2 regions of the Stenotrophomonas sp. 107298_Sma genome follow, and region 1 is predicted to be linked to the other one. Evidence: riboswitches for the same ligand, from Rfam matches in the RefSeq annotation. Region 1 holds a riboswitch; the other holds the start of a gene.
What was found. Region 1 has a riboswitch for glycine ahead of gcvP (aminomethyl-transferring glycine dehydrogenase). Riboswitches for the same ligand answer to the same signal wherever they lie in the genome.
Positions count from the first base shown of each region.

Region 2: another riboswitch for glycine. It lies ahead of ACZK2G_RS19355 (trimeric intracellular cation channel family protein); the one in region 1 lies ahead of gcvP (aminomethyl-transferring glycine dehydrogenase).

Region 1 is NZ_CM151094.1:3,474,676-3,484,140, forward strand. It holds gene ACZK2G_RS16340 (multidrug effflux MFS transporter) at 1-421, opposite strand, end outside; glycine riboswitch at 720-822, shown strand; gene gcvP (aminomethyl-transferring glycine dehydrogenase) at 885-3,752, shown strand; gene ACZK2G_RS16350 (VOC family protein) at 3,845-4,255, opposite strand; gene ACZK2G_RS16355 (amino acid permease) at 4,359-5,726, opposite strand; gene ACZK2G_RS16360 (AraC family transcriptional regulator) at 5,808-6,530, opposite strand; gene ACZK2G_RS16365 (catalase) at 6,648-8,744, shown strand; gene ACZK2G_RS16370 (hypothetical protein) at 8,766-9,254, shown strand; gene ACZK2G_RS16375 (alpha/beta fold hydrolase) at 9,251-9,465, opposite strand, start outside.
Region 2 is NZ_CM151094.1:4,171,271-4,180,735, reverse strand. It holds gene ACZK2G_RS19370 (efflux RND transporter permease subunit) at 1-921, opposite strand, end outside; gene ACZK2G_RS19365 (multidrug efflux RND transporter permease subunit) at 918-4,052, opposite strand; gene ACZK2G_RS19360 (MdtA/MuxA family multidrug efflux RND transporter periplasmic adaptor subunit) at 4,049-5,215, opposite strand; gene ACZK2G_RS19355 (trimeric intracellular cation channel family protein) at 5,500-6,117, opposite strand; glycine riboswitch at 6,202-6,305, opposite strand; glycine riboswitch at 6,319-6,408, opposite strand; gene ACZK2G_RS19350 (GIY-YIG nuclease family protein) at 6,449-6,706, shown strand; gene ACZK2G_RS19345 (nuclear transport factor 2 family protein) at 6,779-7,210, shown strand; gene ACZK2G_RS19340 (NAD(P)/FAD-dependent oxidoreductase) at 7,252-8,532, opposite strand; gene ACZK2G_RS19335 (NYN domain-containing protein) at 8,655-9,434, shown strand.

The DNA of each region.
Region 1 (9,465 bases):
ACACCTGGCTCATCAGCCGCTGCGCGTCGTGGCCGTGGTACAGGTCGCGGATCACCGCTCGGCCGACGATCATGCCGACACCTGCCGACAGGCCCTGCAGTGCGCGGAACGCCAGCAGCGTGGTCAGGTCGGTAGACAATGCACAGCCCACCGAGGCGCCGACGAAGATCACCAGACCGCCGAGGATCACCCGCTTGCGGCCCCAGGCGTCGGACAGCGGTCCATGGGCCAGGCTCATCAGGCCGTAGAACAGCAGGTACACGCTGATGGTCTGCTGCACCGCCACTTCGTCCACCGCCAGGCGCTGGGCCAGCTGCGGGAACGCCGGGAAGATGGTGTCGATCGAGAACGGACCGAACATGGCCAGGCCAGCAAGCAGCAGGGCCATGCGGCGGGTGGAGGGAGCAACAGCGGCGGTCATGGAGAGGCGTCCGGCAGGGCCATGCGCGGCACGCACGGCGGGCGCCAGTCCCCTGAAACAGGGACAGCGCCAGATGAATTCGGGTATCCGCCCATCATAGGTGGGGATTGCGCCCCGCGCCATGCACGGATGCACAAAACGCACGGCCGGGCCATCGGCCATTCAGGCGCAGCGGCGCCTCCCGGGAGCGGCCGGCCGGCGCGCAACGGGCTATAATCGGCGGGCAACACGGTGGGAGAAGCGGAACACCGCTGCCGAAGGCGCAACGCCCGTAATCGCTCAGGCCCGATACCACCCGTAACAGAACTCTGGAGAGACCGGTTCAATCCGGCGCCGAAGGGGCAAGAAGCAGCGGTCCGCCGCGCTTTCAAACTCTCAGGCAAAAGGACAGAGGGGCGCCCCGCAGACCGCCGACCGGCGGCTTGTGCCCGTGCGTGTGCCCTTTCCTGACGGATCCTTCGCCATGTCCCAGAACACCCCTTCCCTGCGTGAGCTCGAGCATCATTCGGCCTTCGTCGAGCGCCACATCGGCCCCAACGATGCCGAGATCGCGCAGATGCTCGGCGTCATCGGCCACGCCTCGCTGGATGCGATGACCGATGCCATTGTGCCGGCCAAGATCAAGTCGCCGGCACCGCTGGCGCTGCCGGAGTCGATCACCGAAGTGCAGGCGCTGGCGAAGATCCGCGCGATCGCCGACAAGAACACCGTACTGCGCAGCTTCATCGGCCAGGGCTACTACGGCACCCACACGCCGAACGTGATCCTGCGCAACATCCTGGAAAACCCGGCCTGGTACACCGCCTACACCCCGTACCAGGCGGAAATCTCGCAGGGCCGCATGGAAGCGCTGATCAACTTCCAGACCCTGTGCGCCGACCTGACCGGCATGGAAATCGCCAACGCCTCGCTGCTGGACGAAGCGACCGCCGCCGCCGAAGCGATGACCCTGGCCAAGCGTTCGGCCAAGTCGAAGTCGGACACCTTCTTCGTGCACGACGCCGTACACCCGCAGACGCTGGAACTGCTGCGCACCCGCGCCGAACCGATGGGCATCGTGCTGCGCGTGGGCACGCCGGCCGAAGCGCTGGAAGCGGACGGCTTCGGCCTGCTGCTGCAGTACCCGGATACCTTCGGCCAGGTGGGCGATTACAAGGCGCTGGTCGATGCCGTGCACGCACGCGGCGGCCTGGTGGCGGTTGCCACCGACCTGCTGGCGCTGACCCTGCTGGCCGCCCCCGGCGAATGGGGCGCGGACATCGTCGTCGGCAACAGCCAGCGTTTCGGCGTGCCGTTCGGCTTCGGTGGCCCGCACGCTGCGTTCATGGCCTGCCGTGACGCCTACAAGCGTTCGATGCCGGGCCGCCTGATCGGCGTCTCGATCGACGCGCAGGGCAACCCGGCCTACCGCCTGACCCTGCAGACCCGCGAGCAGCACATCCGTCGCGAGAAGGCCACCTCCAACATCTGCACCGCGCAGGTGCTGCTGGCGGTGATGGCCTCGATGTATGCCGTCTACCACGGCCCGGAAGGCCTGACCCGCATCGCGCGCCGCACCCACCGCCTGGCTTCGATCCTGGCTGCGGCACTGCGCAAGGCCGGCGTGCAGGTCGGTGGTGACTTCTTCGACACCCTGCATGTCACCGGCGTGCACGCCGATGAGATCCACGCCAAGGCCCGTGCCGCCGGTTACAACCTGCGTGCGATCGACAGCGACTCGGTCGGCATCAGCCTGGACGAAACCACCACCCGCGCCGACATCGTGGCCGTGGCTGCCGTGTTCGGTGCTTCGCTGGACGTGGACGCACTGGATGCCAGCACCGCCGACGCCCTGCCGGCCGGCCTGCTGCGCCAGTCTGAATTCCTGACCCACCCGGTATTCAACACCCACCACAGCGAGCACGAGCTGCTGCGCTACCTGCGCTCGCTGGCCGACAAGGACCTGGCGATGGACCGCACGATGATCCCGCTGGGCTCGTGCACCATGAAGCTCAATGCCACCGCCGAGATGATCCCGGTGACCTGGCCGGAGTTCTCGCAGATCCATCCGCTGGTGCCGGCCGATCAGGCGCTGGGCTACAAGGAACTGATCGACTCGCTGGAAGCGATGCTGGTCGAATGCACCGGCTACGACGCAGTGAGCCTGCAGCCGAACTCCGGCGCGCAGGGCGAGTATGCCGGCCTGCTGGCGATCCGTGCCTACCACCGTTCGCGCGGCGAAGACCATCGTGACATCTGCCTTATCCCGGACTCGGCGCACGGCACCAACCCGGCCTCGGCGCAGATGTGCGGCATGAAGGTGGTGGTGACCAAGACCGACGCCAACGGTAACGTCGACGTCGAGGACATCCGCCTCAACGCCGAGAAGTACAGCGACCGCCTGGCCGCGATCATGATGACCTACCCGTCCACGCACGGCGTGTTCGAGGAAGAGGTGGTGGAGATCTGCGAGATCATCCACAAGCACGGCGGCCAGGTGTACACCGACGGTGCCAACATGAACGCTCTGGTCGGCGTGGCCAAGCCGGGCAAGTGGGGTTCGGACGTTTCCCACCTGAACCTGCACAAGACCTTCTGCATCCCGCACGGCGGCGGCGGCCCGGGCGTTGGCCCGTGCGCGGTCAAGGAGCACCTGGCGCCGTTCCTGCCGGGAAAGCTGGGGGACCACGGCCCGGTCGGCATGGTCAGCGCGGCCAGCTTCGGCAGCGCCTCGATCCTGCCGATCAGCTGGATGTACATCGCGATGATGGGTACCGAAGGCCTGCGCAAGGCCACCCAGGTCGCCCAGCTCAACGCCAACTACATCGCCAAGCGCCTGGCTCCGCACTTCAAGACCCTGTACACCGGCCGCAACGGCCTGGTGGCACACGAGTGCATCCTGGACGTGCGCCCGCTGGAGAAGACCAGCGGCATCGGTGCCGAAGACGTGGCCAAGCGCCTGATCGACTTCGGCTTCCATGCCCCGACCCTGAGCTTCCCGGTGGCCGGAACGCTGATGGTCGAACCGACCGAAAGCGAATCGCTGCATGAGCTGGATCGCTTCATCGACGCGATGATCCAGATCCGCGAAGAGATCACCGCGATCGAAGACGGCCGCCTGGACCGCGAGGACAACCCGCTGAAGAACGCGCCGCACACTGCCACCGCGGTGACCGCCAGCGAGTGGACCCACGCCTACCCGCGTGAACTGGCTGCGTTCCCGCTGCCGAGCCTGAAGCTGCAGAAGTACTGGCCGCCGGTGGCTCGCGTCGACAACGTGTACGGCGACAAGAACGTGATGTGCGCCTGTATCCCGGTCGATGCCTACAAGGATGATGAAGTCGAGGCTTGATTCCTCGCTGCATCGGTAAAGAAAACGGCCCGCGCAAGCGGGCCGTTTTCATAAGGGCGTATGGACCAAGGCCCACACCCACAAACATCCGGTCACGGGTCCGGCATCTGCCCCAGGCTCAACTGCCACGACACGCCGAAGCGATCCTGCACCCAGCCATAGCGGTTGCTGAAGTCATAGTCGCCCACCGGCATCAACCAGTGACCGCCCTCGCCCAGCACCCGCGCGGCACGCTCGAACTGTTCGGCGCCGGAGCACTCCACGAACAGCGAGATCGACGGCGAGAAGGTGAAATCGTGCACGTCCAGGCTGTCAAAGCACAGGTAATGGGTGCCGCCGAGCAGGAAGATGGCCTGGCGCACCTGCCCCGGCACGCCCGCTCCCGGGCCTTCCGGATGGCGCTGCATTGCCAGCAGGCGGAAATCGGCGAAGGCTTCGGCGTACAGGGCCAGGGCGGCCTCGGCCTGGCCGGTGAACATCAGGAAGGGGCGACTGCGCAGCATGCGGTACTCCTGGTCGACGGGCCGCTGGCGGCCCACGCGATCAGGATGGCACGGCGGATGTGCAGCCCCCGTGGTAGTGCCGGCCGCTGGCCGGCAGCTTCAGTCACGCCTCGCGCATGCGCCGTGCGATGGCACTGCCGGCGGCGATCGTGGCGGTCAGCGCCACCATCGACAGGAACTGCAGCCGGGTATGCGACTCGCTCAGCAGCAGGCCGAAGATCAGTGCCAGGATGCCCAGCGCACAGACGGTCAGCCATGGGAAACCGGCCATGCGGAACGGCAGGCGGGTGCCGAGGCGGTCGGCGCGGCGGCGCAGCACCAACTGCGAGACCAGCGACAGCGTCCACACCAGCAGGCAGGTGGAACCGACGATGTTCAGCAGCACCGGCAGTACGCGGTCCGGGAACAGCAGCTCCATCACCGTGGCGGCAAAGCCGAACAGCACGCTGGCCAGCACGGCGATCACCGGCACCTGGCGCGGGTCGGTCCAGCCGAGCACGGCCGGCGCTTCACGACGCTGCGCCAGCGAATACATCATGCGCGAGGCGCCGTAGAGGTTGGCATTGAGCGCCGACAGCAGCGCGATCACGGCGATCAGGGTGATGGCCGTACCTGCGCCCGGGATGCGGGCGATATCCAGCACCGCAGCGAACGGCGACTTCAGCGCCTCGCTGGTCCACGGCACCACGGCGATGATCACGCTCAGGGAACCGATGTAGAACACCAGGATGCGCCAGGCCACGGTGCGGATGGCACGGGCGATGCTGCGCTCGGGATCTTCGGTTTCGGCTGCGGCGACCGCCACGATCTCGGTGCCGCCAAAGGCAAAAACGACAACCAGCAGTGCCGCGCCAATACCGGCCAGCCCCTTCGGCGCGAAGCCGCCATGCTCGGTGAAGTTGCTCAGGCCCGGCGAGGCCACCTGCGGCAGCCAGCCCATCAGCAGCGCCACGCCGATGGCGATGAAGGCCAGGATCGCCGCCACCTTGAGGATGGCGAACCAGAATTCGAACTCGCCGAAGTTCTTCACTCCGAGCAGGTTGATCGCGGTGAAGAACAGCATGAAGGCCAGTGCCGCCATCGGCACCGGTATCACCGGCCAGACCGAGGCCAGCAGCCCGGCTGCACCGACGGCCTCGGCGGCGATCACGATCACCAGCTGCACCCACCACAGCCAGCCCACGGTAGCGCCGGCGGTAGCGCCCATGGCGTCGGCCGCATATACCGAGAACGCACCACTGGTCGGTTTGGCCGCCGCCATTTCGCCCAGCGCGTTCATTACGATGATCACCAGCGCGCCAGCCACCAGATACGACACCAGCACCGCCGGACCGGCCGCCTGCACACCCACGCCCGAGCCGAGGAACAGGCCGGCGCCGATGGCGCTGCCCAGGCCCATCATGATCAGCTGGCGGGGCTTGAGCGAGTGCCCGAGGCGGGACGGCGAAGCGGTCGGAATCGAGTTGGGCATCGGCAGGGCTGGCGGCGGCTACAGGGGCGACACCTTACCCTGTCCCATGCCCACGGGGATAGGCACAGCGCAGCAGGCGGCTCAGGCCAGCGCTGGCTCGCCGACGTTCCCACCGATACGGGCGCGATAGGCGCGCGGCGAGAAACCGGTTTCAGCCTTGAACTTGCGGGTAAAGGCGCTCTGGTCGCTGAAACCGCAGGCCTGGCCGATGCAGGCGATGCTGTCGTCGCCGTGCAGCAGGTGCATGGCCATCTGGATCCGCAGCCGGGTCAGCACCTGCTGCGGGGTCATCTGGAACACCTTGCGGAAACTGCGTTCAAGCTTGGACAGCGAGAAGCCGGTGATGTCCAGCAGGGTCTGCATGCGTACGTTCTCGGCGTAGTGCGCATTGAGGTGGGCCAGGGCCAGTCGCAGCTGCTCGTACTGGGTGCCCAGGCTGTCCTTCTGGCCAAGGTCCCGGGAAATGCCGATCAGGCCCTCGATCGCCCCGTCGACCACCAGCGGGCGCTTGCAGGTCAGGCACCAGCCCGGTTCGCGGTTGGCGAACAGGTGCAGCTCCATAAGGTTCTCGATCACCTCGCCGGACAGCACACGGGCGTCCTGGTCGACGTAATCCGCACTGAGGCCGGTCGGGTAGATCTCGGCCGCGGTACGGCCGATCACGTCCTTGCGCGCACGCAGGCCCAGCCGTCGCAGCATGGTCTGGTTGACGTAGGTGTAGCGGCCCTGGCGGTCCTTCATGAAGAACAGCACGTCCGGAATGGCGTCGAACAGGGCTTCGATGTCGGCGGGTTCGACTCGCATGCGGCAAGCATACCCGAGCCGCCGATTTCCCTGCGCGTTCACCCCCAGGGGACTGGGGATTAACGCCACCCGCGCCAGTGTCCGGAGTCTGCCCCTACCCGCTCCAGGAGAACCTCCATGGCCGCCAGCAAGCCGACCGGCAAGCGCGCTCCCGTCACTCCCTCCGCCGACCGTGACAGCCGCGGCCAGGGCGATGAACTGCATCAGCTGGCAGGAGGCGCCCATCCGGTACTGACCAGCAACCAGGGCATCCCTGTCGCCGACAACCAGAATTCCCTGCGCCAGGGGCCGCGTGGGCCGACCTTGCTGGAAGACTTCCTGCTGCGCGAGAAGATCACCCACTTCGACCACGAACGCATTCCCGAGCGCATCGTCCACGCGCGCGGTTCGGCTGCCCACGGCTTCTTCGAACTGACCCGGTCGCTGGGCAAGGTGACCCGGGCGAAGATCCTCACCGAAGTCGGGGTGAAGACGCCGGTGTTCACCCGCTTCTCCACGGTTGCCGGCGGCGCAGGCTCGGTCGACACCCCGCGCGACGTGCGCGGCTTCGCGGTGAAGTTCTACACCAGGGAAGGCAACTGGGACCTGGTCGGCAACAACATTCCGGTGTTCTTCATCCAGGATGCGATCAAGTTCCCCGACCTGATCCATGCGGTGAAGATGGAACCGGACCGCGCGTTCCCGCAGGCGGCCAGCGCGCACGATACGTTCTGGGATTTCGTCTCGCTGATGCCCGAGTCGATGCACATGATCATGTGGGCGATGAGTGACCGCACGATCCCGCGCTCGCTGCGCACCATCGAAGGCTTCGGCATCCACAGCTTCCGCCTGCTGGACGAAGAAGGAAATTCCACCTTCGTCAAGTTCCATTGGCGTCCGAAGCTGGGGCTGCAGTCCACGATCTGGGACGAGGCGCTGAAGCTGCAGGCCGCCGACAACGATTTCCACCGCCGCGACCTGTTCGAGGCGATCCAGCGCGGCGACTTCCCCGAGTGGGAACTGGCCGTGCAGCTGTTCACCGAAGAACAGGCCGATGGCTTCCCGTTCGACCACCTGGACCCGACCAAGATCATTCCCGAGTCGCTGGTGCCGCTGCAGGTGATCGGACGCATGGTGCTGGACCGCTGGCCGGACAACTTCTTCGCCGAGACCGAGCAGGTCGCCTTCTGCCCGGCCAACGTGCCGCCGGGCATCGATTTCAGCAACGACCCGCTGCTGCAGGGGCGGCTGTTCTCCTATCTGGATACCCAGCTGATCCGCCTGGGTGGACCGAACTTCAACCAGATTCCGATCAACGCACCGAAGTGCCCGTTCGCCAACCACCAGCGCGATGGCCACATGCAGATGCAGGTGCCGAAGGGGCGCGTGGCCTACGACCCCAGCTCGCTGCAGGAAGACAGCCCTCGCGAGACGCCTGCCGGTTTCCGCAGCCACGCCAGCGCCGATGATGGGCGCAAGGGCCGCACCCGCGCGGAGAGCTTTGCCGACCACTACAGCCAGGCGCGGATGTTCTTCCGCAGCTTGGAAAAACCGGAACAGGCGCACCTGGCCTCGGCGCTGGTGTTCGAGCTGTCGAAGGTGGAAACCGAGAAGGTGCGCGTGCGCACCGTCAGCCATCTGCGCAACATCGACGAAGGCCTGGCCAAGCGCGTGGCCGACGGGCTGGCACTGGGTACCCTGCCCGCCCCGGCACCGACGGCAACCCCTGCACAGGACCTGCCCGCCGCACCCGAGGTCCGCGTGATCGGCCGCAACAAGCCCCTGCTGCAGGGGCGCTGCATCGGCATCCTGTTCGACGAGGGCTCCGACGCACGGGTGATCGCCACTCTGCGCAAGGCCGCCGAAAAGGCCGGCGCCAGCGTCAAGCTGATCGCACCTAAAATCGGTGGTGCCACACTCAGCGACGGCAAGGTGCAGGCCGCCGATGGACACCTGGCCGGTACCCCGTCGGTGGTGTTCGACGCAGTGGCGGTAGTGCTGAGTGCCGACGCCGGCAAGGCCTTGGCAAAGGAATCGGCAGCCGTGGGCTTTGTCAGCGATGCCTGGGCGCACCTGAAAGCCATCGCCAGTGACGAAGGCGCACAGGCCCTGTTGAAGGCAGCGCGCGTCGGCAACGATGCCGGTACCGTCGAGGCCGAGGACAGCAAGGCCTTCCTCGCCGCTGCCGCCACCCGCCAGTGGGCCCGCGAGCCGAAGCTGCGCCTGCTGGCCTGACCATCCGACAGGAGAATCCCCATGCCCCGTGGTGACAAATCCGCCTATACCGACAAACAGAAGCGCCAGGCCGAGCATATCGAAGAGAGTGAGCGCGAACGCGGTGCCAGTGAAGGCACCGCCGAGCGAATCGCCTGGGCCACCGTGAACAAGCAGGATGGTGGTGGCAAGCGCAGCGGCAGCGCGCGCAAGGCAACGAAGAAGGTGGCCAGAAAGACAACGGCGAAGAAGGCTTCCGCAAGCAAGGCGCCGGCGAAGAAGGTGGCGAATAAGACCGCTGCGAAGAAGACGCCTGCGAAGAAGGCCGCCACCAGGAAGACTGCTGCAAAGAAGGCGGTGAAGAAGGCCCCTGCGAAGGTCCCTGCAGAGAAGGCGGCCGCCGGGAAGGCAACGCAGAAGAGCGCCTCACGCAGCACCGCAGCGAAGAAGGCCGCGAAGACCCGTGCAGCAAAAAAGGCGGTACGCAAGACCGCGGCGAAGAAGGCCGCACGCACCCGCGCCGGCAGTTAGCCGGTAGCGGGCAGCGCCCTCACCCAACCGGCCACCACCGCGGCGGCCGGTTCGGCACAGGCCTGCAGCAGCAGATGCGGCCCGTCCAGGGCCACGTGCCGCGCGTCCGGCAGCAGGGTCTGCAGCTCGGCTACGCTCGGCGGCCACAGCAGCCGGTCATGGCCCGCCTGCAGGCACAGCGTCGGCACCCCGATCTGCGGCAGCAATGCGC
Region 2 (9,465 bases), 700 kb from region 1:
CTGCGCCTGGATGGCATCGACGGTAGCGATGATGTTGGCGCCGGGTTGGCGGCTGACGATCAGCAGCACGGCCGGGCGTTCGTTGTGGAAGCCGCTGGCATAGCGGTCCTCCACGCCATCGGCAACGGCGGCTACATCGCCCAGCCGCAGCGTGCGGTCGTCGCTCACCTTCAGAGCCAACTCGCGATACTGCGCGGCCTGGCGCAGTTGCAGCGGCGCTTCCAGCTGCCACTGCTGGTGCGCATCCCCCACCGCACCCAACGGGCGCACCGCATTGGCGCGGGCGATGACCTGGGCTACGTCTTCCAGCGCCAGCCCGGCGTGGTTCAGTGCGTTCGGATCCAGCGACACACGCACTGCCGGCAAGGCACTGCCGCCCACCTGCACTTCGCCAACGCCTGGTACCTGCGACAGCTTCTGCGCCAGCACGGTGGAGGCCAGGTCATACAGCTGGCCTGGCGAGCGCGTGTCCGAAGTCAGTGCCAGTGCCAGGATCGGTGCCTGCGAAGGATTCACCTTGCGGTACTGCGGCATGCCCGGCATGCCACTGGGCAGCTGGCCGCGAGCGAGGTTGATCGCGGCCTGCACTTCACGTGCGGCCTCATCGATATCACGGCCGAGTACGAACTTCAGTTCGATCTGGGTCTGGCCCTGGGTGCTGGCCGAATCGATGCGCGAGATGCCGGGCAGGCTGCCCAGCGCACGCTCCAACGGCGTGGCCACGGTGGCGGCCATCGATTCGGGCGAGGCGCCGGGCAGGCTGGCACTGACTTCAATGGCTGGGTAGTCCACCTGTGGCAGCGGCGCCACCGGCAACAGCCGCAGCGCCAGCAGGCCGGCCAGCACCAGTGCCACCGCCAGCAGGATCGTTGCTACCGGGCGCTGCACGCAGGCCTGCGCCAGGCGCGCGATGGGGGTCACGCGCGTGCCTCGTCAGCGCCCGTCGGGGCCGCTGCACGGCCACGCTGCAGGCGGTCGAAGGCCAGGTAGATCACCGGCGTGGTGAACAGCGTCAATACCTGGCTGACCAGCAGTCCGCCCACCATCACCCAGCCCAGTGGCTGCCGCAGCTCGGCGCCGGAACCGCTGGCCAGCATCAGCGGTACCGCGCCGAACAGTGCGGCCAGCGTGGTCATCAGGATCGGCCGGAAGCGCAGCAGCGCGGCCTGATGGATCGCCTCGCGTGGTGACATGCCGCGTGTGCGCTGCGCGTCCAGCGCGAAGTCGATCATCATGATCGCGTTCTTCTTCACCAGCCCGATCAGCAGCACGATGCCGATCACCGCGATCAGATCCAGGCTGCGTCCGCTCAGCCACAGTGCGGCCAATGCACCCACGGTGGCCGAGGGCAGGGTGGACAGGATGGTGATGGGATGGATGAAGCTCTCGTAGAGCACGCCCAGCACGATGTACATCACTACCACGGCCGCCAGGATCAGCCACAACGTGGACGATAGCGAGCTGCTGAAGGCGGCCGCCGCGCCCTGCAGGCGAAGTTCGATGCTCTGCGGCAGATTCACCTGCGCGCGCGCGGCGAGCACGGCATCCACCGCTTCGCCCAGCGAAGCGCCCGGGGCAAGATTGAACGAAAGCGTAGCCGCCGGGAACTGGCCCACGTGATTGCGCAGCAGCGCGGACGGACCCACCTCTACACGCGCTACCGAACCCAGCGGCACGGTCTGCCCGGCGCTGTTGCGCACGCGCAGGCCGGTGATGGCTTCCGGTCCCGGCTGGCGCGACGGATCGGCTTCCAGCACCACCCGGTATTGGCTGGCCTGGGTGAAGATGGTTGAAATCTGGCGCTGCCCATAGGCGTCGTACAGGGCATCGGCTACCGCTTCCACGCTTACGCCCAGGCGCGCCGCCGCATCGCGGTCGATCGCCACGCGCGCCTGCCGCCCCTGCATCTGCAGATCGCTGGACACATCACGCAGCGCCGGCGACTGGCGCAAGGCCTGCAGAAGCTTCGGTGTCCAGCTTTCCAGCGCTTCCAGATCCGGCGTGGTCAGGGTGAACTGGTACTGGTTGCGGCTGATGCGGTCTTCGATGCCCAGTTCCTGCACCGGTTGCAGGTACAGGGTGATGCCGGGAATCTTCGCCACGCGCTGCTGCAGCCGTTCCATCACGACGGCGGCACCGTCGCGGTCGCCATGCGGTTTCAGTTCGATCAGCAGGCGGCCGGTGTTGAGCGTGGCGTTGTTGCCGTCCACGCCGATGTAGGACGAGACGCTGGCCACTGCCTCGTCGGCTTCGATGGCCGCCGCCAGCGCCTGCTGGCGCTCGCGCATGGCCTGGAACGAGATAGCCTGTGGCGCCTCGCTGATGCCTTGCACCAGGCCGGCATCCTGCACCGGGAAGAAACCCTTGGGCACGGCGAAGTACAGCGCTACGGTCAGTGCCAGCGTCGCCACCGTGGCCAGCAGCATCAGCGGCTGGCGCTGCAGCACCCAGCGCAGCTGGCGGTCGTAAAGGGTGATGACGCGGTCGAAGACATCTTGTTTTGGGGTCGGAGCCCTGGCTGGATCCGACCCCTGGGCCGGGGTCAGATCCCCGTGGGGCTCTGACCCCTTCGCATGCGGCTTCAGGAAGCGCGCGCACAGCATCGGCGTCAGCGTCAGCGAGACCAGCAGCGAGATGCCGATGGCTACCGCCAGCGTCACCGCGAACTCATGGAACAGCGCGCCCACCAGGTCGGCCATGAACAGCAGCGGGATCAGTACCGCGATCAGCGAGACCGTCAAGGAGACCAGAGTGAAGCCGATTTCCGCTGCACCCTTGAGCGCCGCCTCGCGGGGGCTTTCGCCGTCCTCCAGATGGCGGGCGATGTTCTCCAGCATCACGATGGCGTCGTCCACCACGAAGCCGGTGGCGATGGTCAGTGCCATCAGCGTGAGGTTGTTGAGCGAATAGCCGGCCAGCAGCATCACCGAGAAGGTGCCGACCAGCGACAGCGGCACTGCAACGCTGGGAATCAGTGTGGCCGGCAGATTGCGCAGGAACACCCAGGTGACCAGCACCACCAGCGCGATGGCCAGCACCAGTTCCTTCTGCACGCCGCGCACCGACGCGCGGATCGATTCGGTGCGGTCACTCAGCACGTCCATCTGCACGCCGGCCGGCAGCGTGGCCTGCAGCTGCGGCAGCAATGCTCGCACCTGCTCGACCACGGCGATCACGTTGGCACCGGGCTGGCGCTGGATGTTCACCAGAACTGCCGGCGTAGTGCCGCTCCAGGCGGCCAGCTGCCGGTTCTCAGCGCCATCGCTGATGGTGGCCACATCGCCCAGCCGTAGTGGCGCGCCGTCACGCCAGGCCAGTGCCAGCGCGCGGTATTCGGCCACGCTGCGCATCTGATCGTTGGCGTCGAGCATCACCGCTCGGATCGGGCCATCGAAGCTGCCCTTGGGCAGGTTGACGTTGGCCGCAGCAATCGCGGTACGGATGTGGTCCATGCCCAGGCCGTTGGCGGCCAGTGCCGCTGGATTGACCTGGATGCGCACCGCAGGGCGCTGGCCGCCGGCCAGGCTGACCAGCCCGACGCCGGGCAGCTGCGCCAGACGCTGGGCAATGCGCGTATCGACCAGATCGTGCACCTGCGGCAGCGACAGTCCCTGCGAGGTCACCGCCAATGTCAGGATCGGTGTGTCGGCCGGGTTGACCTTGCGGTACACCGGCGGTACCGGCAGGTCTCCGGGAAGGAAGCTGCCTGCCGCGTTGATGGCGGCCTGCACGTCCTGCTCGGCCACGCCCAGCGACACCTCCAGCCCGAACTGCAGGGTAATGACCGAGGCGCCGCCGGAACTGGTCGACGACAGTTGTTTCAGACCGGGAATCTGCCCGAGCTGGCGTTCCAGCGGCGCGGTGATGGTGCGTGTGGTCAGTTCCGGGCTGGCCCCCGGATACAGCGTTGTGATCTGGATGATCGGATAGTCGACCTGCGGCAGTGCGGCCACCGGCAGCAGGCGGTAGGCCAGTACACCGGACAGCAGCAACGCCACCATCAGGAGAGTCGTTGCGACCGGGCGCAGGATGAACGGGCGCGAGAGATTCATGCGCCGGCCTTGATCGCGGCCTCCTCGGTGATGATCTCCACCGCCGTGCCGTCTTCCAGCCCGTCGATGCCTTCGATCACCACCTGGTCGCCGGCCACCAGTCCGGAGCGCACGGCCACGCGTCCATCGTCGGCCGGACCGAGCACCACGTTGCGGCGCTGTGCCTTGTTGTCCTTGTCGACGATATGCACGTAGTTGCCCTGGCTGCCGAACTGCACGGCGGCATCGGGAATCAGCAGCGCGCGCTGCTCGCCCAGTTGCAGGCGGACGTTGACGAACTGGTTGGGGAACAGCGCCAGATCGTGGTTGTCGAAGTGCGCACGCAGTTTCAGCGTGCCAGTGGCGGTATCGATGCGGTTGTCGACACTGGACAGCGCGCCACTGGCAAGCTGCCGGCCTTCTTCGCGGTCCCAGGTTTCCACTGCCAGCGCGGGTTGCACCTGCACGGCATCGAGCAGCGCCGGCAGCTCGGGTTCGGGCACGGTGAACAGAACGCTGATCGGTGCGGTCTGTGCCAGCGTCACCAGGCCTTCGGCATCGCTGGCGCGTACCAGGTTGCCCACGTCCAACCGGCGCAGCCCGACGCGGCCACTGACCGGTGCGGTGATGCGGGTGTACTGCAGCTGCAGGCGCGCCTCGTCAACAGACGCCTGATCGCTGAGGCGGCGGCCCTGCAGCTGGCGCACCTTGCTCTGCTGGTCGCTCAGTTCCTGCCCGGACACGTAGTTCTGCTTCTGCAGTTCGCGGTAGCGCTGCAGCTGGCGCTCGGCGTTCTCCAGCTCGGCCAGGTTCTGTTGCTGGGTGCCCTTGGCCTGCGCCAGCTTCACTTCATACGGGCGCGGGTCGATCTGCGCCAGCAGATCGCCGGCCTTCACCTGCTGGCCTTCCTGGAAATGCAGTCGCAGCAGTTCGCCATCCACACGGCTGCGTACCACCACGCTGTGCAGCGGCGTGACCGTACCGACCGCCTTCAGGCGCAGTACCAGCGGCTCGGCGCTGGCGCGGGCGATGCGCACGGGTACCGTCTTGCCGGGTGCATCGTCGCCGGCACCGGCCTCCGTGCGTGGCCAGAACCCCCACAGCAGGCCGCCGGCAAGGGCAACGCCCAGCATGATCAGCAACGGGCGGGCACGACGGAAGCGGGAGTTTTCGGCGACAGACATGGGGCATCCTGCGCCCTGCGCGCGCAGGGACATGCGGGCCCGTCGGTGCGTTCACGGCACCACGGGCAGCGGGGAGGGAGTGTCTGGCGGGGCCGCGGGCGCGGCGTGGCTGGATGCCGTCGCGGCAGCGACGGGGCGACAATGGTAGCCAATCACCCCGGCCAATGCCGCATGACCAACGTCATGCAACGCAATCGGTAGTGCCGGCCGCCGGCCTGCAACCGGCTGGAATCTGCGGGCGTGTGCCGTGTTTCCGGCCAGCGGCCGGCACTACCATCAAGCAATCAATGCACTTCGTCGTGATAGACGAACTTCGGCATTTCCCAGCGGTAGTGGATCGCCAGCAGGCGCAGCGCGAAGCCGCCGCCCAGGCAGCACAGGATCGCGGTAGCGTCGGCCACGCCCCAGTGCAGCAGCAACAGGTAGGCCGCGCCGGTCAGCAGCGCGATGATCGCGTACAGCTCTTTCTGGAAGATCAGCGGCACCTCGTTGCAGAGGATGTCGCGCAGCACGCCGCCGAAGGCGCCTGTCAGCATGCCGGCAATCAGCACGATCGGCATGGCATGGCCGGCCTCACGCGCGATCGAGCAGCCGATCAGGGTGAAGGCGATCAGGCCCAGGCCATCGAGCACCAGGAAGGTGCGGCGGAAGTGGTGCATCCAGCGTGCGACCCAGGTGGCGATCAGCGCCGCACACACGGTGAAGCCCAGGTACTCGGGATGCTTCACCCAGCCCAGCGGATAGTGGCCGAGCAGGATGTCGCGCAGTGATCCGCCGCCGAGGGCGGTGACGCAGGCGATCATGACCACACCGAACAGGTCCATGCGGCGGCGGCCGGCGGACAGCGCGCCGGTCATGGCTTCGGCGGAAATGGCGATCAGGTAGATGATGGACAACAGCATGGGACAGGCTCCGGGCGCGGTGGGGCCGGCCATGCGCCACTATCGCCATTGCCTGCGCAATGACGGGATGACGATGACCGGTGCCGCTCCCGCTGTCCTTTTGCCTGAGAGTTCAGCGGCATGGGCCGCGTGCCCCTTCGGCGGATCGTCCCGGGCGTGCCCGGTGACCTCTCTCCAGCTCGGCGAGTCGAATGCATGGTTGGTGGGATTCCAGCCCACCGGCCTGAGCGATCATGGGAGCCTGCGCCTTCGGCGGGCGCCAGCGCGGCGCCTCTCTCCTGCATTCGGGCGCCAGTATATCCGCTGCAGTGCAGCACGGCATAATCCGGGCATGGCACCGTCCCTCCGCCCGTGGTTCCTGTACCTGCTCGAATGCCGCGATGGCAGCTACTACGCCGGCATCAGCACCGACGTGGACGCGCGTTTCGCTGCCCACCAGGCCGGAAAGGGCGCGCGTTACACCCGGTCGCGGCCACCACTGCGGGTCCTGGCGGTGCGCGAGTACCCGGACCGAGCAGCGGCCTCACGTGCCGAATGGGAGCTCAAGCGGCAGCCGCGCGAACGCAAACTGGCCTGGCTGTTGCAGTAGATCCACGCCATGCGTGGATGGGGCGCATCCGGCCATGCCATGATCGCCCAGCCTTCAGCGCTGGAGACCCGGATGTCCACCGTTGCCCTGTTGTTCGCACTTTCCGCAGCAGCAAGCCCTGCCGCCGACGCCGCCACGATCGCAGCCATCGAAGCCACCTGCCATGACTACGTGGATGGCCAGCTGGAGGCCGACCCGCAGCGCGTCGCCCGTTCCCTGCATCCGGACCTGGCCAAACGTGCGGTGCTCGGTGATACACCGGACGAACGCCTGGGCCTGCGCCGGATGTCGAAGGAAGAGCTGGTTGCGTTGACGAAGCAGGGCGCGTTGAAGACCCCGAAAGATCAATGGGATCGCCGCTGCACGGTGCTGGACGTGACCGGCAACGCCGCATCGGTGCGGCTGGAAACGCCGTGGTTCGTCGACTACTTCCACATGGGCCGCTTCGAGCAGGGCTGGGTGATCGTCAACGCGCTGTGGTACCCGAAGCCGAAGGCGCCGTGAGCCGAGCATGGGCTCGGCTCTACAGGAACATGCGTGCGGCCCTAGCGCCTCGGCCGCCGGTCTTCCTGGTCATCACCGAAGATGATGCGCGCGCTGCGCTGGTAGCTCCAGTACGCCACGGCCCAGTTCAGCAGCACCACGATGCGGTTGCGGAAACCGATCAGGAAGAACACGTGCGCGGCCAGCCAGAACCACCAGGCGAGGATGCCCGAGAGCTGCAGCCTGCCCAAGTGCACGATTGCAGCCATGCGGCCGATGGTGGCGAGGTTGCCGAAGTCGGCGTACTTGAAGGGACCTGGCGCCGGCTTGTCGTGCAGGCGCGCGCGGAGCACCTCGGCCACGTACTTGCCCATCTGCTTGGCGGCGGGCGCAACGCCGGGTACCGGCTTGCCGTTGGCCTGGTTCAGCACGGCCAGATCGCCGGCCACGAACAGCTCCGGATGGCCAGGCAGTGTCAGGTCGGGTTGCACCTGCACGCGGCCGGCGCGGTCCAGCGGCACGTCCAGTGTACGCGCCAGCGGTGAAGCAGCCACACCGGCGGCCCATACCACCGTGCGTGCCGGCACGAATTGATCGCCGAGCTTGAAGCCCTGGCTGTCGATGTCGCTCACCGGGGTGCCGGTCAGCACTTCCACGCCCAGTTTCTCCAGTTGTCGGCGTGCCTTCAGCGAAAGCACTTCCGGGAACGAAGACAACACGCGTGGGCCAGCTTCGACCAGCCGCACCTTGGCGCTGGCCGGATCGATATGGCGGAACTCGTTGCGCAGCGTATGCCGTGCGATCTCTGCCAGGGTGCCGGCCAGTTCAACACCGGTGGGGCCACCGCCGACCACGGCGAAGCTCAGCCACGCCGCCTTCTTCGCCGGGTCCGGTTCGGCCTCGGCACGTTCGAACGCCAGCAACAGCTTGCGGCGCAGCGCGATGGCATCGTCCAGGGTCTTCAGGCCGGGGGCATCATCGGCCCACTGGTCGTTGCCGAAGTAGGCGTGGGTGGCGCCCGTGGCCAGCAGCAGGGTGTCGTAGTCCAGCGTGCTGCCATCGGCCATGCGGATCTGTCGGGCCTGCTTGTCGATGGTGACCACTTCGCCGAGACGGACTTCCACATTGCGCTGGTGGCCGAGGATGTGGCGCAGCGGTGCGGCGATATCCGGCGCGGACAGGCCGGCGGTGGCCACCTGGTACAGCAGCGGCTGGAACAGATGGTGGTTGCGGCGGTCGACCAGGGTGATGCGTATGCGCTCGCGGGCCAGGGCACGGGTGGCCCAGAGACCGGCAAAACCGCCGCCGACAACAACCAGGTGGGGAACGCGCTCACGACTCATCGACTCACTCCAGTGGGGGCATGGGGGAAGCGCTTGGCATCTTCGCACGGCAGGCGGTTGTCACGTCAGCGCCTGCGCGGATCGGCGATACTCGGGTTCAGGCAACCGCCCGCGAGGAATCCATGAGCGAACCGGAAAAGCGCATCGCCCTGTTGATCGACGCCGACAATGCGCCGGCATCGAAAATCGACGAGGTCCTGGCCGAAGTCGCCCGCTACGGCGTGGCCAACGTTCGCCGTGCCTATGGCAACTGGAAGAGCCCACGGTTGAAGGGATGGGAGGCGGTGCTGCACGAGTACGCGATCCGTCCGATCCAGCAGTTCGCCTACAGCAAGGGCAAGAATGCTTCGGACATGGCGATGGTGATCGATGCCATGGACCTGCTGTACGCGCGCAATCTGGATGGCTTCGCCATCGTGTCCAGCGATGCCGATTTCACCCCGATGGTGATGCGCCTGCTGACCGATGGCGTGAAGGTCTATGGCTTCGGCGAAAAGAAGACGCCGGAGCCGTTCGTCAACGCCTGCTCGAAGTTCACCTATCTGGAGGCGTTGGGGCAGACTCATGCCAGCGTGCAGGATGCGGAACAGTCATCGAACGAACAGGCACCGAACGAGCCGGTGGCCAACGACGATGCGCGTCCGCGCAAGAGCGGCGCGGAAATGCGCAGCGATACGCGTCTGGTGAAGATGCTGCGACGCGCGGTGTCCTCGGCCGAGGGCGAGGATGGCTGGTCGCACCTGGGCCCGGTCGGCAGCCAGATCGGCAACCAGGCCTCGTTCGACCCGCGCAACTACGGTTACGGCAAGCTCAGCGACCTGCTGGCCGCGATTGGCCTGTTCGAGCTGAAAAAGGACGGCAAGTCCTCCTACGTGCGCGCGCTGCCGAAGAAGAACCGGTAGCGCCAGAAGAACCGGTAGCGCCGGGCCATGC